2 regions of the Caballeronia sp. LZ043 genome follow, and region 1 is predicted to be linked to the other one. Evidence: predicted binding sites of a transcription regulator. Region 1 holds the regulator's gene; the other holds the start of a gene.

Region 1 (14,428 bases):
TTCTGAAGGCGCGGCTCCGGAGCCGCGCCGTTCGCTCAGGCTGCGAGCATTTCCTTGGCGTGCTTGCGGGTGGTCGCGGTGATCTCCAGGCCGCCGAGCATGCGCGCCACTTCCTCGATGCGCTTCGGCTTGTCCAGCGGCGTGACCGTGCTGACAGTGCCGCCGGCGTCGTCGGAGGCCTTGGCCACCTGGAAATGCTGGTCGCCGCGTGCCGCGACTTGCGGCAAATGCGTGACGCACAGCACCTGACGATGCTGTCCGAGCTGATGCAGCAGACGCCCGACCACTTCCGCCACGCCGCCGCCGATGCCGGTGTCCACTTCGTCGAAGATCAGCGTGGGCGTCGGGCTCGCCGTGCTGGCGATGACGGCCAGCGCGAGGCTGATACGCGCCAGTTCGCCGCCGGACGCGACCTTTGCGAGCGGCCTGAGCGCGACGCCCGCATGACCCGCGACGCGAAACTCGATCTGCTCCAGACCGTTGGCGCCGCCTTCCGCGAGCGGAACAAGCGTGACGTCGAAGCTGCCGCCTGCCATCGACAGTTCCTGCATGCCTTCGGTGACCGCCTTCGACAGGTTCTTCGCCGCCTTTCCGCGCGCCTTCGACAAGCCCTTCGCCTGTTCGAGATAGACGCCGCGTGCCTTTTCGGCAGCGGCGGCGAGCGCGTCGAGATCGCCTGCGGCGTCGAGTTCGGCCAGCTGGCGGCGGCGTGCCTCGTGCTCTTCAGGCAGGTTCTCCGGCTGAAGACGGAACTTGCGTGCGGTGGAGTGCAGCTGATCCATGCGCCGGTCCACTTGCGCCAGCCGCTCGGGATCGAGTTCGAGTCGCTGCGCGTAGTGCGACAGGGAATACGCCGCTTCCTGCAACTGGATCTCGGCCGGTTCGAGCGACGCGAGCACGTCGTTCAATGCCGGATCGATATCCGCGAGGCCGCGCAGCTTCGACGTGATGGCGCCGAGCTGCGAGATCATCGCCTCGTCGGACTCGGACAGCGCGCCGAGCGCGCCCTGCACGCCGTCGATGAGACTCGCAGAATGCGACAGCCGATGCTGCTCCGCGCTCACTTCCTCCCATTCGCCCGGCTGCGGCGCGAGCTTGTCGAATTCACTCAACTGCCATGCGAGGCGTTCGCGTTCCAGTTGCAGCTCGCGATCGCGGCTCTGCGCGCTTTCCAGCGCCTGCTGGGCGTCGCGCCAGGCGCGCCACGCGCGATTCACCGCGCCGGCGGTGTCCAGCAACTGCGCGTGGGTGTCGAAGAGTTCGCGCTGCGCGTCGGGACGCATCAGCAATTGATGCGCGTGCTGGCCATGGATATCGACCAGCATCTCGCCCACTTCGCGCAGCTGCGCGAGCGTCGCCGGCGTGCCGTTGATGAACGCGCGCGAGCGGCCGTTCGAGTCGATCACCCGTCGCAACATCACGGTGTCGGCGCCTGCTTCGCCAAGCGCGTGCTCCTCCAGCCAGGCCAAGACCAGCGCATGCGTGGAGAATTCGGCGGTGATGTCGGCGCGCGGCTGGCCGGTGCGCACGACGCCCGCGTCGCCGCGCGCGCCGAGCGTGAGCGCGAGGGCGTCGATCAGGATGGATTTGCCGGCGCCGGTTTCGCCCGAAAAGACCGTGAAGCCGGAGTCGAACTCGATGTCGAGCGCGGCGACGATGACGAAGTCTCGAATGGAGAGGTGTCGGAGCATGGATGCTTCGCGGAAGAGGGTCTGGCGAATCGGATCAGAGAGTGGAGGTGTCCTGCGACGGATGCTCGTTCCAGTGCAGCTTCTTGCGCAGCGTCGCGTAGGTGCTGTAGCCGACCGGATGCAGCACCGGCACCGTATGCTTCGAGCGGCGGACCTCGATGGCGTCGTTGAGCTCGACGGCGGTGAAGGACTGCATGTCGAAATTCACGTTCACGTCCCGGCCGCCGATGATCTGGATGGTGACCTTGGAGTCGTCGGGCAGCACGATCGGACGATTCGACAGCGAGTGCGGCGCGATCGGCACGAGCACGAAGCCTTGCAGCTGCGGATGCAGGATCGGCCCCGCCGACGACAGCGCGTAGGCGGTCGAGCCGGTGGGCGTGGCGACGATCAGGCCGTCCGAACGCTGGTTGTACATGAAGTGCCCGTCCACCGAGACGCGCAATTCGGCCATGCCGGAGAAGCCGCTGCGATTCACCACGACGTCATTGAAGGCGAGCGCGTGATAGATGGGTTTCTCGTTGCGTACGATGCGCGCTTCGAGCAGGGTGCGTTCCTCGCGCTCGAACTGCCCGGCCAGCATTTGCGGGATGATCTCGCTCATTTCCTTGAGCGGAATGTCCGTGATGAAGCCGAGGCGTCCGTGATTCACGCCGATGAGCGGCGTCCTGTACGGCGCGAGCTGCCGGCCGATGCCAAGCATGGTGCCGTCGCCGCCGAGCACGATGGCGACGTCCGCGCGGGCGCCCATCTCGGCGATGGAGAGCGCCGGGAATTCCGTCACGCCGACCTCCTTCGCGGTGCCCGCCTCGAACACGACCTCGAAGCCTTGCTGCGCGAGGACATCGGCGAGCGCTCGCAGCGGCGGCTCGATGCCTGGCGTATTGGGGCGCCCGACGAGGGCGACCGTCTTGAATTGACCGATTTCCATGCCGGCATTACACCATAGTCAGTGAGCGAAAAGAACCGTGGGTCCCGCGCCGCAAGCGCTCGCACACGTCGGGGCGAAACGCGCGCCGGCATGCCCATTGTTTCTCGCTAGAATGGAGCGGACGTTGAACGCGATGCGGCGCGCTGCAACGCGAGGCAACGTGACGCAGCGTGAGAATCGTGGAACGCCAGACCCACCCCAACTCTACCCATGAGCCGCGGCGCGCCGCCACCTGCCCCATTGAGCTAAAATCCGGCCATGCTAGACCCACGTGCACAAACCCTCCTCAAGACGCTGATCGAGCGCTACATCGCCGAAGGTCAGCCGGTCGGTTCGCGCACGTTATCACGGCACTCCGGCCTGGAGCTGAGCCCCGCAACAATCCGCAATGTGATGTCCGACCTCGAGGACCTGGGCCTCGTGGCGAGTCCGCATACCTCGGCGGGACGCATTCCGACACCGCGCGGCTACCGCCTGTTCGTCGACACGATGCTGACTGTGGAAGCGCCGCAAGACGAAGCGATGACAACCGCGGTGAAGACCCGCTTGCAGGGCGAGGAACCGCAGAAGATCGTCGCGGCCGCGGCGAGCGTGCTGTCCAGCCTGTCTTCGTTCGCGGGTGTCGTACTGACGCCGCGCCGCAGCCACATGTTCAAGCAGATCGAGTTCATGCGGCTGTCGGACAAACGCATTCTGCTCATCATCGTCACGCCTGAGGGCGACGTGCAGAATCGCATGATGGCGACCCAGCGCGATTACTCGCCGTCCCAGCTCACGGAAGCCTCCAACTACATCAACGCGCATTTCGCGGGCCTGTCCTTCGACGAGGTGCGCCGCCGCCTGCGCGAGGAAATCGACCAGCTGCGCGGCGACATGACCACGCTGATGCAGGCCGCCGTGGTGGCGACCACCACCGAGACGGACCCGATGGACACCGTGCTCATTTCCGGCGAGCGCAACCTGCTGGAAGTGGCCGACCTCTCCTCCGACATGGCGCGGCTGCGCAAGCTCTTCGACCTGTTCGACCAGAAGACCTCGCTGCTGCAACTGCTCGATGTGTCCAGCCACGCGCAGGGCGTGCAGATCTTCATTGGCGGCGAGTCGAACCTGGTGCCCATCGAGGAAATGAGCGTGGTTACCGCGCCGTACGAAGTGAACGGGAAGATCGTGGGCACGCTCGGCGTGATTGGCCCGACGCGCATGGCCTACAACCGTGTGATTCCGATCGTGGATATCACCGCGCGGCTGCTCTCGATGTCGCTCAGTCATCAGTGACGTCCTCGTTGCGCTCATCTTGACGGGTGTCGACGGGCGGCGCTACTCGGCCATTCGGCCGATGATGCGGCCGAAAGCGCGCCGCTATAATGGTCCTCACCTTTCAGCCACCGCCTCCGGCCCGCCTGCCCTATGCGTTTCGACCTCGAGTTGCCCTCGCAGCCCAGCGCTTCTCATCGCGTCGCGGTGCTGCTGATCAATCTCGGCACGCCGGACGCGCCCACGCCGCGGGCCGTGCGCAAGTATCTGGCGCAGTTCCTGTCGGACCCGCGCGTGGTGGAGATTCCGTCGCTGGTCTGGCAATTCATCCTGCGGCTATTGATCCTGCCGCTGCGCGGGCGCGCCTCGGCCCGCAAATATGCGCAGGTGTGGATGCCGGAAGGTTCGCCACTGCGGGTGCATACCGAGAAGCAGGTGGAAGGATTGCGGCGGCTGTTCGCGGCGAACGACTATCGCGTGATCGTGGACTATGCCATGCGCTACGGCACACCCGGCATCGGCGCCATGCTGAATCAGCTCAAGCTCGAAGGCGCGGAGCGCATCCTGCTGCTGCCCATGTATCCGCAGTATTCGTCCTCCACCACGGCCACCGCCTTCGACGACGCCTTTACCGCCCTGAAGCGCGTGCGCAATCAGCCCGAGATCCGCACGGTGCGCCATTACGCGGATCATCCCGCGTATATCGCCGCGCTCGCCGAGCAGGTGCGCGACTACTGGCGGCATCACGGCGCGCCGGATTTCGCGGCCGGCGACAAACTGGTGCTGAGCTTCCACGGCGTGCCCAAGCGCACCATGGATCTCGGCGATCCGTATCACGACCAGTGCCAGCAGACCGGCTCGCTGCTCACCGCCGCGCTTGGGCTCACGCCGGTCGAGTGCCGCGTGACCTTCCAGTCGCGCTTCGGCCGCGCGGAGTGGCTGCAGCCCTACACCGCGCCCACGCTCGCGGAACTGGGCGCGGGCGGCGTGACGCGCGTCGACGTGTTTTGCCCCGGTTTCACGGCGGATTGTCTGGAGACCATCGAGGAAATCGGCATCGAGGTGCGCGACGAGTTCCTGAAGGCCGGCGGCAAGCACTTTCACCGGATTCCCTGCCTGAACGCGTCGCCTGCGTGGATCAAGGGCATCGGCGAAATCGCGGCGCAGCATCTGCAAGGGTGGCCCGTGCAGGCGCCGCAGCCGCTCAGCGCGGTCGCGTGAATCCGGCTTCAACCAGCATGCAGCGATGAACTACAAGATTTCGACGGATCGCGGCGGGCGCCTGCGCATCGACAAATGGCTGTGGGCGGCGCGCTTCTTCAAGACGCGTTCGCTCGCGAGCGACGCGGTGGAGAAGGGCCGCGTGAAGATCGGCGGCGCGGGCGTGAAGCCTTCGAAGGAAGTGCGCGTGGGCGATCTCGTCGAGATCGATATCGAGCGCATTGTCTGGCGGGTCGAGGTGCTGGGCGTGTGCGACGTGCGCGGGCCGGCCAGCGTGGCGCAGACGCTCTATGCCGAGACGGAGGACGGACGCGCGCAACGCATGGCCGAAGCCGAACGGCGCCGGACCTTCCGCGAGCCGGCCGCGCAGCTGCAGGGCAGGCCGACGAAGCGCGACCGGCGCGTCATCGACAAACTTTCTGGTTCGGATTGAAGTAGCGTTCCATGGTGGCGTGAACGCCGCCGTATTCGGTGGTGCGGTCGGTGACCGCGCCTGACATGCAGATGGTGGTGGTGCCCGCGACGAGTACCAGGGCGACCACCGCGATAGCAAAGGTCAGTTTCATGGTACCCCCGGTAATGGGTTTCCCCGGCCACGAGGCGCATGCAGGTGCATGCGGGCGCTACGGGGCAGGGTCAGGAAACGGGCAAAGGCTGAAGCGGGTTTGAAGCATTCGGAGGATTAGGGTTAACGTGCGTCCTGCGGGTGCTTCTCTGGAGTGTAGGAGACCGGGGGCTTTCCCTCAATCTCATTCTGCGCGGTGCGGCAAAACGCGCGTTACCGCTCGTTTCAGGCGTCAGCGCTTCGTCTGCACGCTGAAAATCGTCCGAAAAGTTCGCCGTCACGGCTTGAAAATGTCCGTGATGCCCCAACTTCCGCAGCTAGTGCGGAAAACAGCGCCAATGCCCTGTTTTCTCATCCGATTCAACTCACAGCAATACACATTCAGCGACATGGAAAACACGCAAGAGAATTCAGCGAGCCAGAACCCCACGCCCGCCGACGAAACCGCGCGCCAGGCCGCCGATGCCACTCCTGGCCAGGCCGCAGCCGAAACGGCGCAGTCCGCGCAGCCCAACGCAGCGTCTGCCGCGCCGGACGCGGCCGATGCCGCGCTCGCCGAGGCGCAGGCCACCATCGTCGCGCTGAAAGAAGACTTTCTGCGCGCGAAGGCAGAGACGGAAAACGTCCGCCGCCGCAGCCAGGAAGATGTGTCGAAGGCGCATAAATTCGCGATCGAAAGCTTCGCGGAGAACCTGCTCCCGGTGCTGGACAGCCTGGAAGCCGCGCTGGCCGACCAGTCGAGCGACCTCGCCAAGGTGCGCGAGGGCGTCGAACTGACGCTCAAGCAGCTCACGGGCGCCCTCGAAAAGGGCCGTGTCGTGGCGTTGAACCCAGTGGGCGAGAAGTTCGATCCGCATCGTCATCAGGCCATTTCGATGGTGCCCGCCGAGCAGGATGCCAACACGGTCGTTTCGGTGCTGCAGAAAGGCTACGTCATTGCCGACCGCGTGTTGCGTCCGGCGCTCGTGACTGTCGCAGCTCCGAAGTAAGGCGCTCGAGCGAACCAGCCGGTGCGTAGCCGGCCGCTTCGCAAAAAAACTATAGACCGCATCGGTTTCAGGGTCTTGAAATCGAAACTGGCGCACTTATCTTGCGTACAGGTATGAATTTTGGGTGTTCGGCCCGGTAAATCGGCGAATGAGTCGGCGGATCCGCCGGCATCGGGCGATCCAACTCGCCGCCGCAACGCCACTGCGATCAAAGCTAGGAGAGGATAAAAAATGGGCAAAATCATCGGTATCGACCTCGGCACCACGAATTCGTGCGTGGCGCTGATGGAAGGCAATCAGGTCAAGGTCATCGAGAACTCGGAAGGCGCGCGCACCACGCCGTCGATCATCGCGTATCTCGACGACAACGAAATTCTCGTCGGCGCGCCGGCGAAGCGTCAGTCGGTCACCAACCCGCGCAACACGCTGTACGCGGTCAAGCGCCTGATCGGACGCCGTTTCGAAGAGAAGGAAGTGCAGAAGGACATCAACCTGATGCCCTACAAGATTGTCAAGCACGACAACGGCGACGCATGGGTCGAGGCGCACGGCAAGAACCTCGCGCCGTCGCAGGTGTCCGCGGAAGTGCTGCGCAAGATGAAGAAGACCGCTGAAGACTACCTCGGCGAGCCGGTGACGGAAGCCGTCATCACGGTTCCGGCGTACTTCAACGACAGCCAGCGTCAGGCTACCAAGGACGCGGGCCGCATCGCCGGCCTGGAAGTCAAGCGCATCATCAACGAACCGACGGCAGCCGCGCTCGCCTTCGGTCTCGACAAGGCCGAAAAGGGCGACCGCAAGATCGCCGTGTTCGACCTGGGCGGCGGCACGTTCGACATCTCGATCATCGAAATCGCGGACGTGGATGGCGAGAAGCAGTTCGAAGTGCTCTCCACCAACGGCGACACGTTCCTCGGCGGTGAAGACTTCGACCAGCGCATCATCGACTACATCATCGGCGAGTTCAAGAAAGAGCAGGGCGTCGACCTCTCGAAGGACGTGCTCGCGCTGCAGCGCCTGAAGGAAGCGGCTGAAAAGGCCAAGATCGAACTGTCGTCCACGGCGCAGACCGACATCAATCTGCCGTACATCACGGCAGACGCGTCGGGTCCGAAGCACTTGAACCTCAAGTTCACCCGCGCGAAGCTCGAAGCGCTCGTCGAAGAGCTGATCGAGCGCACGATTGAACCGTGCCGCATCGCCATCAAGGATGCGGGCGTGAAGGTCGGCGAAATCGACGACGTGATCCTGGTCGGCGGCATGACGCGCATGCCGAAGGTGCAGGAAAAGGTGAAGGAGTTCTTCGGCAAGGATCCGCGCCGTGACGTGAACCCGGATGAAGCCGTGGCGGTTGGCGCTGCGATTCAAGGCCAGGTGCTGTCGGGCGACCGCAAGGACGTGCTGCTGCTCGACGTCACGCCGCTTTCGCTGGGCATCGAAACGCTCGGCGGCGTCATGACGAAGATGATCAACAAGAACACCACGATCCCGACGAAGCACGCGCAAGTGTATTCGACGGCGGATGACAACCAGGGCGCCGTGACCATCAAGGTGTTCCAGGGCGAGCGTGAAATGGCCGCGGGCAACAAGCTGCTCGGCGAATTCAATCTTGAAGGCATCCCGCCGGCGCCGCGCGGCACGCCGCAGATCGAAGTGACCTTCGACATCGACGCAAACGGCATCTTGCACGTCGGTGCGAAGGACAAGGCAACCGGCAAGGAAAACAAGATCACCATCAAGGCGAACTCGGGCTTGACGGACGCCGAAATCGACAAGATGGTGAAGGACGCCGAAGCCAACGCCGACGAAGACCGCAAGCTGCGTGAACTTGCCGACGTTCGCAACCAGGGCGACGCGCTGGTCCACAGCACGAAGAAGGCCGTTGCCGAATACGGCGACAAGGTGGACGCGTCGGAGAAGGAAAAGATCGAAGCCGCGTTGAAGGACCTTGAAGATGCGCTGAAGGACAGCGCAAGCGACAAGGCCGCGCTCGAGGCGAAGGTCGAGGCGCTGGCTACGGCATCGCAGAAGCTCGGCGAAAAGATGTACGCCGACATGCAGGCGCAGCAAGGCGCCGCAGGTGCGGCAGCGGGAGCGGCGGGTGCAGCGGGCGCGTCGGCGGAGGCTGGCGCGAGCCAGCAGCACGATGACGTCGTCGACGCCGACTTCAAGGAAGTCAAGAAGGACTAAGCCGCAAGGGCGCGTGGATGGCAACGTCCCGCGCCCGCGTCGGTTTGACCGGGACGCGGGACGCGTCTGACGTGTAACGCGCCTGGCGGGCCTTGCGGCTCCCCGGGCACGTTGTTTTTTCAGCGTGTCATGCTCGAGGCCTCATTCGGCGCGTTCGGGCACGGCGCGAAAGTTTCAAAGCGCGGGCCTGGCGGTCCGGGCATCTGACAGGAACTGCCGCTTCAGCGCGGCGGCATTGAACCGATATGGCGAAACGGGATTACTACGAGGTTCTGGGCGTCGCGAAAAACGCGAGCGACGACGAGATCAAGAAGGCATATCGCAAGCTCGCGATGAAGTATCACCCTGACCGCAATCCGGACAACAAGAAGTCGGAAGAGAGTTTCAAGGAGGTCAAAGAGGCCTACGAAATGCTCTCCGACCAGCAGAAGCGCGCCGCCTATGACCAGTACGGCCATGCGGGCGTGGACCCGAACATGGCGGGCGCGGGTGCGCAAGGTTTCGGCGGTTTCGCGGACGCCTTCGGCGACATCTTCGGCGACATCTTCGGTCAGGCCGCGGGCGGCGGCGCAGGCGGCGCCCGTGGGCGCGGCGGACCACAGGTGTATCGCGGCGCGGACTTGCGCTACAGCATGGAAATCACGCTGGAACAGGCGGCGCACGGCTACGACACGCAGATCCGCGTGCCGAGCTGGGCGAACTGCAACGTCTGCCACGGCTCGGGCGCGAAGCCGGGCACCAAGCCCGAAACCTGCCCGACCTGTCATGGCCAGGGCCAGGTGCGCATGTCGCAAGGCTTTTTCAGCATCCAGCAGACGTGCCCGAAGTGCCACGGCACCGGCACGTACGTTCCCGAGCCGTGCACGAACTGTCACGGCCAGGGCAAGGTGAAGGAAACCAAGACGCTGGAAGTGAAGATTCCGGCGGGCATCGACGACGGCATGCGCATCCGTTCGGCGGGCAACGGCGAGCCGGGCATCAACGGCGGGCCGAGCGGCGACCTGTATGTGGAAATCCATATCAAGCAGCACTCGGTGTTCGAGCGCGACGGCGACGACCTCCATTGCCAGATGCCCATTCCGTTCACCACGGCGGCATTGGGCGGCGAGATCGAAGTGCCGACGCTTGCGGGACGCGCCAGCTTCACGGTGCCGGAAGGCACGCAGTCGGGCAAGACGTTCCGTCTGCGCGGCAAGGGCATCAAGGGTTTGCGTTCGAGCATCGCGGGCGATCTCTACGTGCACGTGCAGGTGGAAACGCCGGTCAAGCTCACCGACCAGCAGCGCGATCTGCTGCGGCAGTTCGAGAAGTCGCTGGTGGAAGGCGGCGCGCGGCATAGTCCGCAAAGCAAGAGCTGGTTCGACCGCGTGAAGAGCTTCTTTGACTGATGCGATCGACGGACGCGCGAGCACTGTCATGAAGACTGAGGAGCGCAGCGCGGTATTCGCGCTGCTCGATGATCACGACTCGACCGCCCAACGGCGGTCGAGCCGTTTATACACGAATCTGGCGCACGAACGCACGTGTGTGGACCCGGATGCGCTTGACACGGTGTGCGGCGAAATCGAACGGGATCTGCAAGCGGGACTGCATGCGGTGGTCGTTGCGGATTACGAGTTCGGTCGCGATCTGCAATTGAAATGCAGCGAGCGCCGCGAAGGTGGCGGAGATCACGCCTTGCGGGTGTTGATGTTCCGCGCCTGCCAGCCTCTTTCGCGCGATGAAGCGAGCGCGTGGCTCGCGTCGCAGGACACCGGGAGCGCGCAGCCTTCGGTGGCGGGTGTCGCGGACATCGAGCCGAGCGTCACGCGCGCCGAGTTCGATACCGCCGTCGCCGCCGTGCAGCAGGCGTTGCGGGAAGGCGAGTCCTACCAGATCAACTACACGTTTCGCCTGAATTTCGACGTGTTCGGCTCGCCGCTCGCGCTATACCGGCGTCTGCGGGAGCGCCAGGCCGTGCACTACGGCGCGTTGATCGCGCTGCCGGACGGCAGATCGGTGCTGTCGTGTTCGCCGGAATTGTTCTTCGAGAAACAGGGTGACCAGCTGCGCACGCGGCCGATGAAAGGCACCGCGCCGCGCGACACCCCTCCGGAAGCGCTCAGCAGCGACCCGAAGAACCGTGCCGAAAACGTGATGATCGTCGACTTGCTGCGCAACGACATGTCGCGCGTCGCGGTCACGGGTTCGGTGCACGTGCCGGCGCTGTTTTCCGTCGAGCCCTACGGGGCCCTGTGGCAGATGACCTCGACCATCGAGGCCTGCGCGATCCCCGGCACGACCTTCGCCGACCTGATACGTGCGCTGTTCCCGTGCGGCTCGATCACCGGCGCGCCGAAGTATCGGACGATGCAGTTGATCGACGAGATCGAGACGTCGCCGCGCGGCCTCTACACCGGCGCGATCGGCTGGCTCGATGCGAACGGCGACTGCCGTCTGTCGGTCGCGATCCGTACGCTCGTCGTCGATGCCGCGCAGCGGCGCGGCCAACTGGGCATCGGCGCGGGCATCGTGCTCGACAGCGTCGCCGCCGACGAACACCGGGAGTGTTTGTTGAAAGCCCACTTCCTGACCGGCGCCGATCCGGGTTTCGAACTCTTCGAAACCACGTATGCGACGCGCGCCGAAGGCATACGCCACTACGCCCGGCACATCGCGCGCTTGAAACGCAGTGCGGCCAGCCTGGGCTTCCCGTTCGATCAGGCCGCGCTGACCGCGCACGTCGCGCAGTACTGCGCCGGCTTCGATGAGGACACGCCGTATCGCTTGCGGATCGCACTCGACAAGAGCGGGCAGTTCGCGCTTACGAGCGCGCCGCTCGGCAGTCTTCCTGAACCCGGCGTCGCCGTGCTGCTCGCGTCGGAGCGTGGCTTTGCGCCGCGCGCATCGGCTGATCCGCTGTTGCGCCACAAGACCACGCACCGGGCCGACTACGACCGCGCGTGGAAGGCCGCCGAAGCGGAAGGTGCGTTCGACATGCTGTTCTGCAACGAACGCGGCGAGCTGACCGAAGGCGGCCGGACCAGCGTATTCGCGCGTTTCGATGGCGAGTGGTGGACGCCGCCCATCCATGCGGGCGTACTGCCGGGCGTGATGCGCGCGGTGTTGATGGAAGAACTTGGCGCGGCTGAACGCACGCTGAAGCCGGCGGACCTGGACCGCGCCGAAGCCTTGCTCGTAAGTAACGCGCTGCGCGGCGCGTTAGAGGCGACGCTGAAACACTGACGCCGCCCCGTCACACCAGGGAGATCACCACTCGGCCACGCTGCCATCCGCATGACGCCACACCGGGTTGCGCCAGCGATGGCCAACCTTCGCCATCTCGCGCACCTTCTCCTCGTTCACTTCGATCCCGAGGCCCGGTCCCTGCGGAATCGACACCATGCCGTCTTCATACTTGAAGACTTCAGGATTCTTGATGTAGTCGAGCAGGTCGTTGCCCTTGTTGTAGTGAATGCCGAGGCTCTGTTCCTGGATGAACGCGTTGTAGCTGACGGCGTCGATCTGCAGACAGGTCGCAAGCGCGATCGGCCCGAGCGGACAATGAAGCGCGAGCGCGACATCGTAGGCTTCGGCCATGGTCGCGATCTTGCGGCATTCGCTGAGACCGCCCGCGTGCGACGCGTCCGGCTGGATGATGTCCACGTAACCGCCGGCCAGGATGTGCTTGAAGTCCCAGCGCGAATAGAGCCGCTCGCCGAGCGCGATCGGCGTGCTGGTCTGGCTGACGATGTCGCGCAGCGCCTCAACGTTCTCCGACAGCACCGGCTCCTCGATGAACATCAGCTTGTACGGGTCGAGTTCCTTCGCGAGCACCTTGGCCATCGGCTTGTGCACGCGGCCGTGGAAGTCCACGCCGATGCCCACGTTCGGACCCACCGCCTCACGCACCGCGCGCACGTTGTCGATCACGCCCTGCACCTTGTCGAAGGTGTCGATGATCTGCAACTCTTCCGAGCCGTTCATCTTCACGGCCTTGAAGCCGCGTTCGACCACGGCGCGCGCGTTGTTCGCGACATCGCTCGGACGGTCGCCGCCGATCCACGAATACACCTTGATCCGGTCACGCACCTGGCCGCCAAGCAGCGCATGCACCGGCACGCCGTGAAACTTGCCCAGGATGTCCCACAGCGCCTGATCGACGCCCGCGATCGCGCTCATGCCGATCGGCCCGCCGCGATAGAAGCCCGAGCGGTACATCACCTGCCACAGGTCTTCGATATGACGCGGATCCTTGCCGACCAGGTAGTCCGACAGTTCGTCGACGGCGGCGGCCACCGTATGCGCGCGGCCTTCGACGACGGGTTCACCCCAGCCGGTGATGCCTTCGTCGGTTTCGATCTTGAGGAAGCACCAGCGCGGCGGAACGATGAAGGTCTCGAGTTTCGTGATTTTCATAGAGCGTCTCCAGAGGGATTCCGCATGGTAGCAAAAAGCGCGTCAGTGAGCATATTAATAGTATTATTCAGAGGCAGTGCAAATCTGTTGGCACATCAGACAAATACCGGATAATCCTGCCAGAACTCAATCGGAGGCCATCATTCACCGAGATCTGCATGGCCGCGTCGCCCATGAACTGGGGTTGGCGATTCTGCGCGGCGATATCGCGCCCGGGGCAGCCTTGCCGCGCGAGGCGGAATTGATGGAGCGCTTCGACGTCAGCCGTACCGTGCTGCGCGAGGCCTTGCGCACGCTGACATCGAAAGGGCTGGTCGAGTCGCGGCCCAAGGTCGGCACGCGCGTGCGCGCAAGACATGCTTGGAACCTGCTCGATACGGACATGCTCGACTGGTATTCGCGCGTGGCGCCGCCGCTCCAGTTCGCCCTCAAGCTGCAGGAAATGCGCGAGATGATCGAGCCGTACGCGGCCGCGCTCGCCGCCGACAATCACGACAGCGACACCCTCGCGTGTCTCGCGCGGGCGCACCAGGCCATGGCCGACGCGCAGAACGTGGACGAATGGGTCCGTGCCGACCTCGAGTTTCACCTGTGCGTGCTGGCGGCATGCAGCAACGAGTTGCTGATTCCGCTGGGTGCGCTGATCGAGCGGACTCTCGAAGGTCAGCTGCGGCTCAATGCGAAACGGGCTGACGTGTACAACGCGTCGCTCGCGGAACATACCGCTGTGTTCGATGCCATCGTCGCCCGCGATGCCGCCGCCGCCCGCCGCGCGATGGCGGATCTGCTCGGCATGACGCGCGGGCGGATCGAGGCCTGAGGCGCGCTCAGAAGGTGTTGAGCGGAAGCTTGAGATAGGTCGTGCCGTTGCCCGAAGGATCGGGGAATCGGCCAGCGCGAATGTTGACCTGAATCGCGGGAATGAAGAGCGTCGGCATGCCGAGCGTCGCGTCGCGGGCCTCGCGCATGGCGATGAACTCCGCCTCGCTCTTGCCGCCGCCCACATGAATGTTGCGTTCGCGCTGCTCGCGCACGGTCGCCTGCCAATGGGCGGCGCGTGATTCGGGCGGATAGTCGTGGCAGACGAATAGCGGCGTGTCGGGCGGCAGCGCCAGCAGGCGTCCGATCGAGCCATACAGCGTGCGCGCGTCGCCGCCCGGAAAGTCGCAGCGCGCCGTGCCGGCGTCCG
Region 2 (14,428 bases), 1.8 Mb from region 1:
GCGTGTGCAGCGCGATGGTCTCCGCCGACACCGGCACGCCGGACAGCCCGAGCCGCGACGCCACCGGGCCGCTCGCCGCGACGCCGCCCTTCGACATGTACGCATCCTGCGGACGCAGCCACACGGTATAGCCGTAGGTGGTCGCGTATTGCAGCGCGCGTTGCAGTGTGCGCGTATCGACGATCGGGTTATCGGCCTGCGAGAAGCCGATGCAGCCCGCTTCGGTCAGCTCGACCATCTCGGTGATGGTCTCGCCCTTCAGTCCCACCGTCAGCGCGCCGAGCGGATACACATGCGCCTGATGCAGCTTCTGCGCGCGGAACTTGAGCATCTCGACGAGACCGGGTTCGTCGAGCGTCGGGTCGGTGTCGGGCGGACACACGAGACTCGTCACGCCGCCCGCCATGGCCGCGGCCATTTCCGATTCGAGCGTCGCCTTGTGTTCGAAGCCCGGTTCGCGCAGCCGCGCCGACAAATCGACGAAGCCCGGCGCCACGTACAGCCCATTGGCGTCGATCACCTTCGCCGCCGTGAAGTCGGCGGGCGCCGCGCCCACGCCGACGATCCTGCCCGCCGCAATGAACACGTCCTGGCGTGTTTCGGTGCCCGCGGCCGGATCGATGATCGTGCCGCCTTGAATCTGGATCTTCATGTCGCGTTCTTAGTCACTGTTGCCGGCCACGATGCCCATGACCGCCATGCGCACGGCGATACCGAAGGTCACCTGGTTGAGGATCACCGACTGCGGGCCATCGGCCACCTGCGAGTCGATCTCGACGCCGCGGTTCATCGGTCCCGGATGCATCACGATGGCATCGGGCGCGGCGAGCGCGAGACGCTCGGGCGTGAGACCCCAGCTCTTGAAGTACTCCTGCGCCGACGGCAGCAGCGCGCCGCTCATGCGCTCGTTCTGCAGGCGCAGCATGATGATGACGTCGACGCCCTTCAGGCCTTCGTCGAGATTGTGATAGACGTGCACGCCCATCTGCTCGAGGTTGCCCGGCAACAGCGTGCGCGGACCGATGGCGCGCACTTCGGGCACGCCGAGCGTGGTCAGCGCATGAATGTCCGAACGCGCGACGCGCGAATGCAGGATGTCGCCGACGATCGCCACGCGCAGCTTCGTGAAGTCGCGCTTGTAGTGGCGGATCGTGTACATGTCGAGCAGACCCTGCGTGGGGTGCGCGTGACGGCCGTCGCCTGCGTTGATGACGTGCACGTGCGGCGCGCAATGCTCGGCGATCAGATACGGCGCGCCGCTCGATGCGTGACGCACGACGAACATGTCGGCATGCATCGCCGAGAGATTGTTGATCGTGTCGAGCAGCGATTCGCCCTTGCTCGTCGACGACGCGTTGATGTTGAGGTTCAGCACGTCCGCCGACAAGCGCTTGGCCGCGATCTCGAACGTGGTGCGCGTGCGTGTGGAGTTCTCGAAGAACAGGTTGAACACCGACTTGCCGCGCAGCAGCGGCACCTTCTTCACTTCGCGGTCGGTCACGCTCACGAACTGCTCGGCGGTGTCGAGGATGTGCGTGACGATCGAACGCGGCAAGCCCTCGATGGTCAGCAGATGCTTGAGTTCGCCGTTCTTCGTGAGCTGCGGATTGCCCTTGAGGAAGCCGTAGCGGAAGGGTTCGGCCGGGGGATTCGCCGCGCTGTCCGCGCCCTGGGTTGCCGTATTCATGATGATCCCGGGTGTTTCTCTGGAGAAAGCTCGAAGCCGCGCGTCACTGCGCGCGCGGTTCCGTCGTGAAAGTGAACGCGTTGGATTCGTTGCGCGCCAGCACGAGGGTGTCGCCCGCCGGCACGTCGACCATGCCGCCGGTGAAGCGCGCCGCGATCGGCATCTCGCGTCCGCCGCGATCCGCGAGCACCGCGAGGTCGATCGACGCGGGCCGGCCGTAGTCGTACAGCTCGTTGATCGCCGCGCGCACGGTGCGGCCGGTGGACAGCACGTCGTCGATCAGGATGATGCGGCGGCCATTCACGTCGAACGGCAGTTCAGTCGGGCGCGCCTGGCTGTGCAGGCCCTTTTTCGCGTAATCGTCGCGATGCAGCGCCACGTTCACCACGCCGAAATGCGGCGCACCGAGGTCCTGCGCGAGCCGTTCGGCCAGCCACACGCCGCCGCTGTAGATGCCGGCGAGCACGGCGCCGTCGGGTGCGTCGAGCGAGGGACCGTAAGCGCTGCGAATCTGCTCGACGAGCGCGCGATACAGCGCTTCGGCGTCAATGGAACTCATGATCGTCGGCTAGTTCGTCAAGATATTGTTGAAGGATGACGCGGGCGGCTTCGGCATCGATTTCGTCGAAGCGGCCGCGCGCATTGGTGTGCACGCCGCGTTCGCGCAGGTCGGCTTTGGCATCGACGGAGGAATAACGTTCGTCCACCCATTGCACGGGCACGTTGAAACGCCCGTTCACCTGATTGCCGAAGCGCTTGGCCAGCGCGCTCATCTTGTGCGGCGTGCCGTCGGGATGCATCGGCATGCCGACCACCACGGCGTTCGGCTTCCATTCATCCAGCAGCTTGCCGACTTCGAGGAAGCGATAGTCCGAGTTGCGGTTTTCCAGCGTGAGAAGTGCGCGTGCCTGACGGGTGAGCGTATTGCCGACGGCGACACCGATCCGTTTTTCGCCGTAGTCGAATGCCAGCAGCGTGGCTTCGCGGCTCATGCGTGCCCTGCTTCGCCGGACAACATCGAGCGCGACACGCCGAGCAGCGAGAGCGCGGCTTCGAGACGGTCTTCGGCAGGGACGTCGAAGATGATGCGCGGATCGGCTTCCACGGTGAGCCAGCCGTTCTTCGAGATTTCTTCCTCGAGCTGGCCCGCGCCCCAGCCTGCATGACCCAACGTGAGCAGGAAACGTTCGGGACCCGTGCCGCTTGCGACGGCTTCGAGCACGTCCTTCGACGTGGTCATGGCCAGGCCGCCGGGCACGCTCATGGATGAGCTATACGGCTCGCCGTCGCCGGCTTCGTGCAGCACGAAGCCGCGCTCGGTCTGCACGGGACCGCCGAAGTACACGGGCAAGTGAACCAGCGGCTCGATCTCGAGCTTGAGATCGATGCGGTTGAAGAGGGACTGCAGATCGATGTCGGTCGGCCGGTTGATGACGAGACCCAGCGCGCCCTTCTCGGTGTGATCGCAAAGATAGACCACGGTTCCTGAGAACGTCGGATCGGCCATGCTCGGCATGGCGATCAGGAACTGATTCGTCAAATTGATGCGATCGGAAGTCTTGGACATAATTCAGGATTTTAACAAAGGCGCTGCGAGATGGCCGACTTCGATGTGGGATTGGTCTGGTTTCGGCGGGACCTGCGCGCGGCAGACAATGCTGCACTCTATCACGCGCTTACACGCTGCCGCCGCGTGCTGTGCGCGTTCGTTTTCGATCGCGAAATCCTCGCGCCGCTGGCCCGGCAGGACCGCCGCGTGCCGTTCATTCATGCCAGTTGCGTCGAACTCAATCGCACCTTGCACGATGCGGGCGGCGCGCTGATCGTGCGGCATGGCGCGCCGCTGCACGAGATTCCCGCGCTGGCGCGCGCATGCGGCGTGAATGCGGTCTTCGCCAACCGCGACTACGAGCCGTCCGCGAAAGCGCGCGACGAAGCGGTGGCGAAGCGGCTCGCCAGCGACGACATCGCGTTCTTCACCTTCAAGGATCAGGCCGTCTTCGATCACGACGACGTGCTGACCGGCGCGAACAAGCCCTACACCGTGTTCACGCCGTACAAGCGCAAATGGCTCGCGACGCTCACGCCTGATGCGCTGAAACCGTATGCGTCGGAGGACCATCTGCAGGCGCTGGCGAAGCCGCCTTCCGATGTGAAGCACGCGATGCCGTCGCTCGCGCAACTCGGTTTCGCGGAGGCAAACGGTCCGGCGTTTCCCGCCGGCACGAGCGGCGCGTATGAACTCTTCGACGACTTCCGCGAGCGCATGACCGACTACGGCCGCACGCGCGACTTTCCCGCGCAGAAGGGCCCGAGCTATCTCAGCGTGCATTTGCGGCACGGCACCGTGTCCGCTCGCGCGCTTGCCCGCAGCGCGCACGATGCGCAGCGGCACGGCGACAAGGGCGCCGAGACCTGGCTCGGCGAGCTGATCTGGCGTGAGTTCTACTTCTCCGTGCTGCACCATTTCCCGCATGTTGGCGTGCCGGGGGATCATCGTGCGTTCAAGCCGGAGTACGACCGGATCGAATGGGAAACCGGCGACGCCGCAGAGGCCGACTTCGCCGCGTGGTGCGCCGGCCAGACAGGCTATCCGCTCGTCGATGCGGCCATGCGGCAGATCAACACATCGGGCTATATGCACAACCGTCTGCGCATGGTGGTGGCGAGCTTCCTGACCAAGGATCTCGGCATCGACTGGCGGCGTGGCGAAGCCTATTTCGAAGCGCTGCTGAACGATTTCGAGCTGTCGAACAACAACGGCGGATGGCAGTGGGCCGCGTCGAGCGGCTGCGATGCGCAGCCGTATTTCCGCATCTTCAATCCGGTCACGCAGTCACAGAAGTTCGACTCGGCGGGCAAGTTCATCCGCCATTACGTGCCGGAGATCGCGGGGCTGTCGGATCGCGACATCCACGCGCCGTGGCGCGCGAAACCGGACGCGCTCAAGGCCGCGAAGATCGCGCTCGGCGCGGACTATCCGCAACCGGTGGTGGATCACGAAGCAGCGCGCAAACGCACGCTCGCGCGCTATGACGCGGTGCGCAGGCCGGGCAAGCGGCCAGACGAGCCCCGGTCCAGCGATGACGATTAACGCGTAGCGGGCATCGGTTTTTCGATCATCCCGGTAAGCGCGACGATCGAGCCACGCCCTTCCGACGGCGCAATCCCCGCCGCCGCCTGATGCAGCATCGAGCGCAGCATGTGCGCGGCGCGTTCGGGCACGGTGGCGTCGAGACCGCGGGTCGCGCCTTCGGCTGCTGCAGGCGCTGCGCCGCGGGCCTCGCCGTGATACGCGACGCGCCGCCACGCGAGACCGAGCGTATCGGCGAGCAACGCGACATGGCCCAGCCCCAGCGCGCACGCCGCCGCGCCCAGCCGATGCGAAGCATTCGCCGCCGACAGCGCCGCCGCCTCATCCACCGTGCCGGTTTCGCTCGCCTGCGCACCCCGCTCGACCAGCGCCTCGATGGCCGTCTCCGCGCTCTGCAGAAAATCCTCGTAGGCGAACGCGTTCACGCGCAGCACGCCGAGATCGCGCGTGGCGGCGTCGCGGGCAAGTTCCCCGGCCTGCGCCGCGCCCTCTTCCCACGCCGCCTCCGACGCCGGCGTAGACGCCACGTGCCACGCGACCGTCAGGCCGTAGTCGCGCAGCACGTCGACGTGCTCCGCCTCCTCCGGCGCCGCGCCGTACAGCGCGAAATCGCGCCACAGCAGTGCGAGGGTCGCGCGCACCAGCGAGCGCGGGGCGTAGGTCAGCGCGTGCGCCTGATCGGCCAGCACGAGGTTGAAGCGCGCGTACAGACGTCTCGCATCGGCGTCATGAGCGTTCTGCCGGGCGCTGTCGTCAGGTTCGGCACGCGCGGCCCGCGCGCGCAACGACGTGACACACGACGACGCCAGCCGCCAGAAATCGTAAGGATCCGGGCCGCGCAGATCGGCCAGGCACGCATCCAGGCGAGCGTAGGCAGCGGCGGATTCGTCGGCCGGTCCGCGCAGCAGCCTGAGCAGCGCTTCCTCGTAATGCGCCCGCACGCGCGCGAGCCGCTCGGGCGCGAAGCCGCGCAGCGTCGCCGGAGCGATCGCGCGGCCGGCAAGCGCCAGGTCGTCGTACGAAACGGGCGCCACCCGCGTGTGCGCCGCCAGCAGCGCATGCAGCCCGCGATAGTGATCGAAGAGTGCTGTCGAGCAGGCCAGCTCGCGCAGATTGTGACGTTCCACGGCGGCGCCGAAGATGGCGATCGCATCCGCGATGCGCGCACGGTTGGCGTCGGATTCATCGCCCAGCGGCGCGACCAGCGCCAGTGCCTCCGCAAAGCGCTGCGCCGGCAGCCAGCCGGCCGAATGCAGCGCGGCGATCGCCCGTTTCAGCGCCGCGCCGGTTTCGCCCTGGCGCTGGAAGGCGTGCTGGGCATCGGTGAGGGCCATCTCGGCGAGCCGCACCGATCCGCCGCGCGGATTGGGCAAGGCTTCGAACGGAACGTGCAGATCGGGACGTGATGTCATGTCGGGCGCTCACAAGCCGTTGCGCGGGCGTGTGGCTCGATGGGCCGCCGCACGCGGTTGAACTGCGTCACTGCGTCTTCGGTCGATGCGAAGCCGGCGTCGCGGGAGGGCCGGCCGTTGCGCGCACATGCTGCGTGCATGCTGCATACGTGCTGCCAAGGCGCAACGCCTGATCGGGAAGGTCCGCATGCCCTGCGCCCGGCGGCGATGTGCTCCACCTCGGCCGGCGTCTCGCCAAAAAACGCGCGCCGCATGACGGAGGTCATGCGGCGCGTCAAAACATGTCAGTCAGATCTGCACCATCTCGAAGTCTTCCTTGCGGGCTCCGCATTCGGGACAGGTCCAGTTGATCGGGACGTCATCCCAGCGGGTTCCCGGCGGGATGCCCTCTTCGGGCAGGCCCGCCGCTTCGTCATAGATCCAGCCACAGATCAGGCACATCCAGCTGCGCGGTTCGTGTTGAGATTCGCTCTGTTCCATACTGACGCCAGGTCGATTGGTCGGTTGAAATTAGGACAAGATGGTACCGTGTTGCTGTAGTGATGCCTAGCAAGCGTCCCGCCCGCAAGGCGGGTTGTAATCTTGTCGCTCCGGTGCCGCTCCCATGCGGAGGCTAGCGCGTCGGAAAAAAGTGCGCAAAGAGAACAGTCGGACGGCATTAGGCCGCATAATCGGTGCGTGTCCGAGCGGGCATTCCTTCGCGCGAACAGTTGAACACGCGCGGGCGGACCCGCTCCGAGCCGCCATGTCCATCCAAGCAATCCAATACCACAATGTCCGCTTTTGCCATGACCGGCGACTCCCCACCGATCGTACTCACCTTCGGCCTCTCGGATCCCACCGGCGGCTCCGGCCTGCAGGCCGACCTGCTGACGCTCGCGAGCATGGGCTGTCACGGCGTCACGGTGCTGACTGGTTACGCGGTGCGCGACTCCGCGTCCTGCGACGAAGTGACCGGCCTCGATCCCGATACCGTGGCAACCCAGGCGCGCATGTTGCTGGAGGACATGCCGGTGGCCGCGTTCAAGATCGGCGCGGCGACCCGGGCCGAAGTCGTGTCGGCGATCGCCGAAGTGGTCTCCGACTACGATGACGTCCCGCTGATCCTCGCCCCCGACTTCACCCTCGACGACGAGCACGTCCTCGCCGCGGATGAGTTGCGCGAGTCGCTGGCCGATCTGCTCGTGCCGCAGACCACCATGCTGATTGCCGATCACGCCACGCTGCTGCAGCTCGCGCAACCGGACAGCGACGCGGAATCGCCCACGCTGGACACGGCGATTTCACACCTGCTGTCGCAGGGCTGCGAGTACGTGCTGGCCCTGGAAGCGGGTACGCACCGGCACGTGATCACGTTGTACAGCGAAGAGGGACAAGTGCGTCAGGACATATGGGACCGGGCGGTGCATCGCGTCGTCGGTCTGACGGATACCATGGGTTCGGCCATCGCCGCCTTGCTGGCGAACGGCCAGGAGCCTGCGGAAGCCGCGCGCGAGGCTCAGGAATATGTGTTCCAGGCGGCGCGCGCCGCGTTTCGACCGGGCATGGGCGCCTATCTGCCTGACCGCTTTTTCTGGGCGCGCTCGAATGACGCGGACGAGGAAGGCGAGGCGTCCTCGCTGTCCGACGATTCCACCGGTCTGCCGGGAGAAGCGCGGCACTGAGTTCTTGCAGTGAACCACTTGCAGTGAACCCCAAGAGGGAGGCTTCGCGAACGCATGCCGTACCGACTGCCCCATCTGCACAAGCCCGGCCCACAAGGCGCGATCCGCATCGGCTGCGCGGGCTGGGGTCTGTCGAGCGCTGTCGCAGCCAGCTTCCCCGGCGAAGGCTCGCATCTCGAGCGCTACGCGCACACGCTGACTTGCGTCGAAATCAACACGAGTTTCTACAAGCCGCATCGGCCGGAAACCTACGCGCACTGGGCGGAGAGCGTCCCCGACTCGTTTCGCTTTTCGGTCAAGCTGCCGAAGGCCATCACGCACGAAGCGCGACTGGTCGACAGCGAAGCGCTGCTCGACGAATTCCTGCACGCCGCCGGCAAACTGGGCGACCGGCTGGGTTGCTGGCTCGTGCAACTGCCGCCCAGCCTGCCCTTCGATCACGACATCGCCGAGCCTTTCTTCAAGACGCTGCGTGCGCGCACGGATCTGCCGATTGCCTGCGAAGCGCGCGAGCACGGCTGGTTCACGACGCACGCGGCCGCGCTGCTGAAGGCGCATCACATCGCCTATGTCGACGCCGACCCGATTCCCGACGACTGCGAAATCCGGCACCGGGCGGATGGCGGACTGGTGTATGTGCGGCTGCACGGTTCGCCGGAGCTCTACAAGAGTTCCTACAACTACACCTATCTCGACGATCTGGCGCGCACGCTGCACACCCGCGCCAAAAAGACGGCCGAGGTCTGGTGCGTCTTCGACAACACGGCCGAAGGCCATGCCCAGCCCAACGCGCTGCATCTGATGGAGCGCTTGCGGATTCATCACAAGGTCTGAAGCGTTCGACGCGATGGAGGTTCACGCGATGCACAAGCCGGCAGGACGACTCACTCGCTTACTGGAAGCCGCGCTGCTGGCTGGTCTGCTTGGCCTCTGCGTTCCCGCGCAAGCGCAGAACGCAGCGCCGCCACCCGCCGCCACACCCGCCGGCGACGGCACTTTCCTGCTGACGATCTTCCTCAAGCACGATGAATCGAAGACGCTTCCGCAGATCAATCAGCAACTCAAGGAACAGGGCTACTTCAAGCAGTTCCCGCCGCCGGGCGTGGAAGTGGTGTCGTGGTACGTGATGATGGGCATCGGCCAGGTGGTAACGCTGCGCGTGCCGGCCGACCGGCTGCGCGAGGTGAATCGCGCGATAGAGAGTACCGCGTGGGGCGGATATCGCACGGAGTTCTATCCGACCTACGACTACAAGGCCGCGGCGCAGAAGCTGCGCGACGACATGAACAAGTAGGCGTGTCGTGTCAGGAAAAGGCGGACGAAAAAAAAAACCTGCATCGCTGCAGGTTTTTTTCTGACATGACGCGAGTCCCTTTCGAGACTCGCGCCCATGTAGTCCGGCGTGAAGCCAGATTTACATGTCCATGCCCATGCCGCCCATGCCGCCGGGCATGCCGCCAGGCATCGGAGCATCTTCCTTCGGCAGTTCGGCAACGGCTGCGTCGGTCGTCAGCAGCAGGCCTGCCACCGATGCCGCGTTTTGCAGCGCCGTACGCGTGACCTTCGTCGGGTCCACGACACCGGCTTCAACCAGGTCGCCGTACTCGCCCGTTGCAGCGTTGTAGCCGTAGTTGCCCGAACCTTGAGCAACCGCTGCCACCACGACCGACGCTTCTTCGCCGCCGTTCGTCACGATCTGGCGCAGCGGTTCTTCCATTGCACGCAGAACGATCTTGATACCGGCGTCCTGGTCGGCGTTCGCACCCTTCAGGCCGTCGATCGCACGACGTGCACGAATCAGCGCCACACCGCCGCCCGCCACGATGCCTTCTTCCACAGCTGCACGGGTTGCGTGCAGTGCGTCTTCAACACGTGCCTTCTTTTCCTTCATTTCGACTTCGGTCGCAGCGCCGACCTTGATCACTGCAACACCGCCGGCCAGCTTGGCCACGCGCTCTTGCAGCTTTTCACGGTCGTAGTCCGACGTCGCTTCTTCGATCTGCTTGCGCACTTGCTTCACGCGCGCTTCGATGTTCACGGCTTCGCCAGCGCCGTCGATGATCGTCGTGTTTTCCTTGCCCACTTCGATGCGCTTCGCCTGGCCCAGTTCAGCCAGCGTTGCCTTTTCGAGCGTCAGGCCGGTTTCTTCCGCGACGACTTGACCGCCGGTCAGGATCGCGATGTCTTCCAGCATGGCCTTGCGACGGTCGCCGAAGCCCGGAGCCTTGACAGCAACGGTCTTCAGGATGCCGCGGATGTTGTTGACGACCAGCGTAGCGAGCGCTTCGCCTTCGACGTCTTCAGCGATGATCAGCAGCGGACGGCCAGCCTTCGCGACTTGTTCCAGCACCGGCAGCAGGTCACGGATGTTCGAAACCTTCTTGTCGTGCAGCAGCACGAACGGGTTTTCGAGGACGGCGACTTGCTTGTCCGGGTTGTTGATGAAGTACGGCGACAGGTAGCCGCGGTCGAACTGCATGCCTTCGACGACGTCGAGTTCGTCTTCCAGCGACTTGCCGTCTTCGACGGTGATGACGCCTTCCTTGCCGACCTTGTCCATGGCTTCAGCGATGCGGTCACCGATGGAGGTGTCGCTGTTCGCCGAGATCGAGCCGACTTGCGCGATTTCCTTGTTGGTCGTGCAAGGCTTGCTGATCTTGCGCAGTTCTTCGATGGCGGCAGCAACGGCCTTGTCGATGCCGCGCTTCAGGTCCATCGGGTTCATGCCCGAGGCAACGTACTTCATGCCTTCACGGACGATGGATTGCGCCAGGACCGTAGCGGTCGTGGTGCCGTCGCCGGCGTTGTCGCTGGTCTTGGAAGCCACTTCCTTGACCATTTGCGCGCCCATGTTCTGGAGCTTGTCCTTCAGTTCGATTTCCTTCGCGACCGAGACACCGTCCTTGGTGACCGTCGGGCCGCCGAACGAACGCTCGAGCACGACATTGCGACCCTTCGGACCCAGCGTGACCTTGACCGCGTTGGCCAGGATGTTCACGCCTTCGACCATCTTGGCGCGTGCGGAATCGCCAAAAGTAACTTCTTTAGCTGCCATATCAAGACTCCTTGATTCGATTCAGTTTTCCGGCTTCGCCATGCGCGCCCGAGGGGCTGCTGCAAAGGGCGAAGCCAGACGTGCAGGAAGGATGCTTACTTGACCAGGACGGCCATGATGTCTTCTTCGCGCATGACGAGCAGTTCCTGCCCGTCCACCTTGACGGTCTGGCCGGCGTACTTGCCGAACAGCACGCGGTCACCGACCTTCACGTCGAGGGCGATTTGCGCGCCCTTGTCATCGCGCTTGCCCGGGCCGATGGCCAGGACTTCGCCTTGATCCGGCTTTTCTGCCGCGGCTTCCGGGATCACGATGCCCGATGCGGTCTTGGTTTCCTGATCCAGACGCTTGACGATGACGCGATCGTGCAAAGGACGAAGGTTCATACACACTCCTCTCTTGATTGAGACTGAAATCGCTGGAAAACCCGTCCTGCAAGGCAATGCCCGCGGAACGGCAAACTTGTTAGCACTCGCGTGCGGTGAGTGCCAATTATATGGACCGGATTTGACAATTTCAAGGATGGGGACGGCGGGTAATCCCGTAGCGGTGAAATTTTTTCGAATTTGCCGGCCAGTTGGCGAGAACCGCACGGATTCGTCTTGACCGGGTCCGCGAGGAAAAGGTTCACCGGAGGCCCGCATTTGCAGGCGTGAAATCAGCACGTGTCCTATGAGACCTCAGACCCCGATTGAATCGATTAATGTCGATTGAAGAATTCTGATTTATCCGAATCAGGGTTTTTACCTAGATCGCCGCGAACTAGACTGCCTTCACCGACGAAGCAACAGCAAGCAGCACCACCACTTACTGCCGCATCGTTTCCCCAATCAAGATTCGGAGGTCGTCATGTTGAAGTCCATCGTTCCCGCCCTTGCCATCGTTGCCGTCCTGGCCGCTCCCGGTTTTGCCCAGGCCCGCGAAGACGGTCCCGTCACCCGTGCCCAGGTGCGTGCCGAACTGGTCCAGCTCGAGCGCGCCGGCTATAACCCGGTCGGCGATCAAACCACCTATCCGGCCGACATCCAGGCTGCGGAAGCCCGGGTCGGCGCCAGCCAGCCCAATGCAAGCGCCTTCGGCGGCGCCGCTGAAGGCGCCTCTGCGGCAGGCCATGCGCATCGGCTGAACTTCCTGGATCGCGTCGTGCGTCCAGAAGCCGCCAATCCGGTCGATTTCAATCGTCCGTAATCCGGCTGGCCGCAGCATAAGCGGCAGCGCCAGCAGCAGACAACCCGGCCCCGCGCCGGGTTTTGCGCCTTCCGATGAACCTCAAGCGCACGCCGGTTCATCACGCTGTCAGTCACGGATCGGACGAGGGTTGCAGACCGCGTTTTTTCATCGTCCAATCCGACGGCACTACAATTTGTCTCTGCCGTTGACCCACACTCCGGATCCGCCGCTTTATGTCCATGCCGTCGCTGCGCTCAAGTCTCGTTCTCCTTGGTTTGATTGCCCTCACCGCTTGCGGAGGCCGCTCGGCCACCACCCCCAGTTACCAGCAGGAGCTGTTCAACACCGGCGCGAGCCCGTTCGCGCGCAACTACGACGCCACCGTCAACGAAACCTGCGAGGCCGCGCGCCGCGCCCTGCTCTCGCAAGGTTTCCTGACGACCATGGGCCAGCCCGATACCGTCGACGCCACCAAGAATTTCCAGCCGAGCGCCGAAACCCACGTCGTGGTGTCGTTTCATGTGGTCTGCACGCCGGGGGAAAACGCGACGAATCAGAGCATCGCGTATGTGAACGCCGTCCAGGACGGCTATGCGCTCAAGAAAAGCGATACGTCGGCGAGCGTGGGACTGAGCGTGCTCGGTTCGCTGTCGCTGCCGATCCGCTCGAACAGCGACGCGATGGTCAAGATCTCGAGCGAAACGGTGCCCGCCGGCAAGTTCTACGATCGCTTCTTCAACCTGATGAGCCACTATCTGAACACGGTGCCGCGCAGCGCGCCCGTCGCCGCCGACGAGGTGAAGAGCAAGCCCCTCGCGCCCTCGCTGATCGTGAACTCGCCGGACCTCACGCCCACGCCGATCGTCGTGCAGACGCCCGCCGCCGCCACCGCCATCCCGACTTCGGAGGCGGTCGCGGCGAGCGCTTCACAGGCGTCGTCGGCAGCAGCGGCGCCCGTCAGTTCGGCACGTTGACCGCGCCGCCCGACACGCTGATCGCATTGGCGCCGGGATCGGCGGCGATCGCCGGCAGGTTTGCGGTCGTGAGCGCGGGCGCCGAGCCCGCCGTGCCGCCACGCGCCACCGTCCGCACCACTTGCGAAGGCGGCAGCGTCGCGTTGTTCTTCAGATGATTCCACATCAGGTTCAGCGCCTGAATGTTGTAGTAGTGGACCGGAATGAAGCGCGTGTCGAAGCCCGCGACGCTCAGGAATGCGTCGAAATGCTGGCCGTTGGTGATCTCGTACAGCGACAGCTGGCTCTTGTTGCCCTCCGCCACGCGATTCGCGCCCAGATACGGCCGACCGGCATGGTTGATCGGCACCAGCGCATCCGCGCGTCCCTGCACGATGATCGCCGGCTTGCCGCGCAGGTTCGCGTTCACGCGGATCGCATTCACGCTGGCCGCCATCGTCGCGTTGCCGATGGTCCACAGCGAGCGCAGGCAGGCCGCGCCCGCATAACTCGCGTCGGGCGTGGCAAAGCGATGATCCGCCGCGCCGCTCGTCCCCACGTTGTAGACCAGGTTGATCCCGTTGGTCGGCGGCACGCCATTGCCGTTGCCGAAGACCGTGAGCATCGGCGACACCAGCGGCGCCACGCCCGCCGCGCCGCTCACCGCGTTGGTCGTGCCGAAGCTGAAGTTGCACAGGTTGTCGAGCACGCTCGCCTTCATGTAGGCGTCGGCATACGTGACCGCCACCGCCGGCACCGCCTGCGAATCCCACATCGGCGCCTGCAAGGTATCGGAATCAGTTTCGTAGCCGGCCTGGTGCAGCTGGTCGAGCGCGCTGTTGGCCTGGGCGATCGTCGTGGCGCCCGAGATCAGTCCGCCCGCCGCCAGCGACGCGCAGCGCGCGGTGCGGATCGCCGTGGTCGTGGCGAGCGGCAGCGTCGTCAGGTACGGCGCGCCGGCCGCGGCGGGGGCAAGCGCGGCGCACGGCTGCAGCAGGTTGGCGAGCGTCATGTAGTCGGCAAGCGGCCGGCCGAACGAGCCGACCGGCAGGCCGCCCTGCCGCACCGACACCTGCGACGGCAGGTTCAGATTGATCTGCGGCTCGCCGACGACGACCGCGGTGATCCAGCCGTCGGTATCCTGCTCGGCTGCCGCCAGCGCCGCGCCGCCGCCGTTGCTCACCGATGCGGCGATGGTCGTGATGCTGCCCTTGCCATAGCGCACCTGATGGTTCGAACCGTTCAGTGGCCCGAACATGTCGTTGAGCGCCCAGTAAGCGAACTGGATCGCCTGCAGGGTATTCGCGCCCCAGTCCTTCTCGGGATTCTGCTGTGAATGCGCGTGCTTGTAGGCGTAGCGGTTCGGGAAGGCCGAGTTGAACGATGCGATGGC

Evidence for each region. The regulator HrcA, encoded in region 1, represses chaperone genes, less so after heat shock. The targets are predictions, from matches to a motif close to TTAGCACTCNNNNNNNNNGAGTGCTAA.
Region 2: the regulator HrcA is predicted to act here: its motif matches at 11,378-11,404, upstream of QCE64_RS10035 (co-chaperone GroES).

Annotation. Positions count from the first base shown of each region.
Region 1 covers NZ_JARUXT010000001.1:380,261-394,688, forward strand. Annotated here, with positions in the region: gene recN (DNA repair protein RecN) at 36-1,691, opposite strand; gene QCE64_RS01810 (NAD kinase) at 1,726-2,622, opposite strand; gene hrcA (heat-inducible transcriptional repressor HrcA) at 2,881-3,897, shown strand; gene hemH (ferrochelatase) at 4,030-5,097, shown strand; gene QCE64_RS01825 (RNA-binding S4 domain-containing protein) at 5,123-5,530, shown strand; gene QCE64_RS01830 (hypothetical protein) at 5,502-5,663, opposite strand; gene grpE (nucleotide exchange factor GrpE) at 6,052-6,651, shown strand; gene dnaK (molecular chaperone DnaK) at 6,883-8,841, shown strand; gene dnaJ (molecular chaperone DnaJ) at 9,087-10,229, shown strand; gene pabB (aminodeoxychorismate synthase component I) at 10,258-12,066, shown strand; gene dgoD (galactonate dehydratase) at 12,091-13,239, opposite strand; gene QCE64_RS01860 (FadR/GntR family transcriptional regulator) at 13,343-14,059, shown strand; gene QCE64_RS01865 (MBL fold metallo-hydrolase) at 14,067-14,428, opposite strand, start outside.
Region 2 covers NZ_JARUXT010000001.1:2,203,525-2,217,952, forward strand. Annotated here, with positions in the region: gene QCE64_RS09975 (dihydroorotase) at 1-652, opposite strand, end outside; gene QCE64_RS09980 (aspartate carbamoyltransferase catalytic subunit) at 662-1,687, opposite strand; gene pyrR (bifunctional pyr operon transcriptional regulator/uracil phosphoribosyltransferase PyrR) at 1,731-2,246, opposite strand; gene ruvX (Holliday junction resolvase RuvX) at 2,233-2,679, opposite strand; gene QCE64_RS09995 (YqgE/AlgH family protein) at 2,676-3,254, opposite strand; gene QCE64_RS10000 (deoxyribodipyrimidine photo-lyase) at 3,285-4,781, shown strand; gene QCE64_RS10005 (hypothetical protein) at 4,778-6,193, opposite strand; gene QCE64_RS10010 (rubredoxin) at 6,482-6,673, opposite strand; gene QCE64_RS10015 (hydroxymethylpyrimidine/phosphomethylpyrimidine kinase) at 6,982-7,857, shown strand; gene QCE64_RS10020 (DUF72 domain-containing protein) at 7,912-8,691, shown strand; gene QCE64_RS10025 (hypothetical protein) at 8,720-9,151, shown strand; gene groL (chaperonin GroEL) at 9,272-10,912, opposite strand; gene QCE64_RS10035 (co-chaperone GroES) at 11,008-11,298, opposite strand; gene QCE64_RS10040 (DUF4148 domain-containing protein) at 11,762-12,100, shown strand; gene QCE64_RS10045 (DUF2242 domain-containing protein) at 12,316-13,056, shown strand; gene QCE64_RS10050 (3-hydroxybutyrate oligomer hydrolase family protein) at 13,040-14,428, opposite strand, start outside.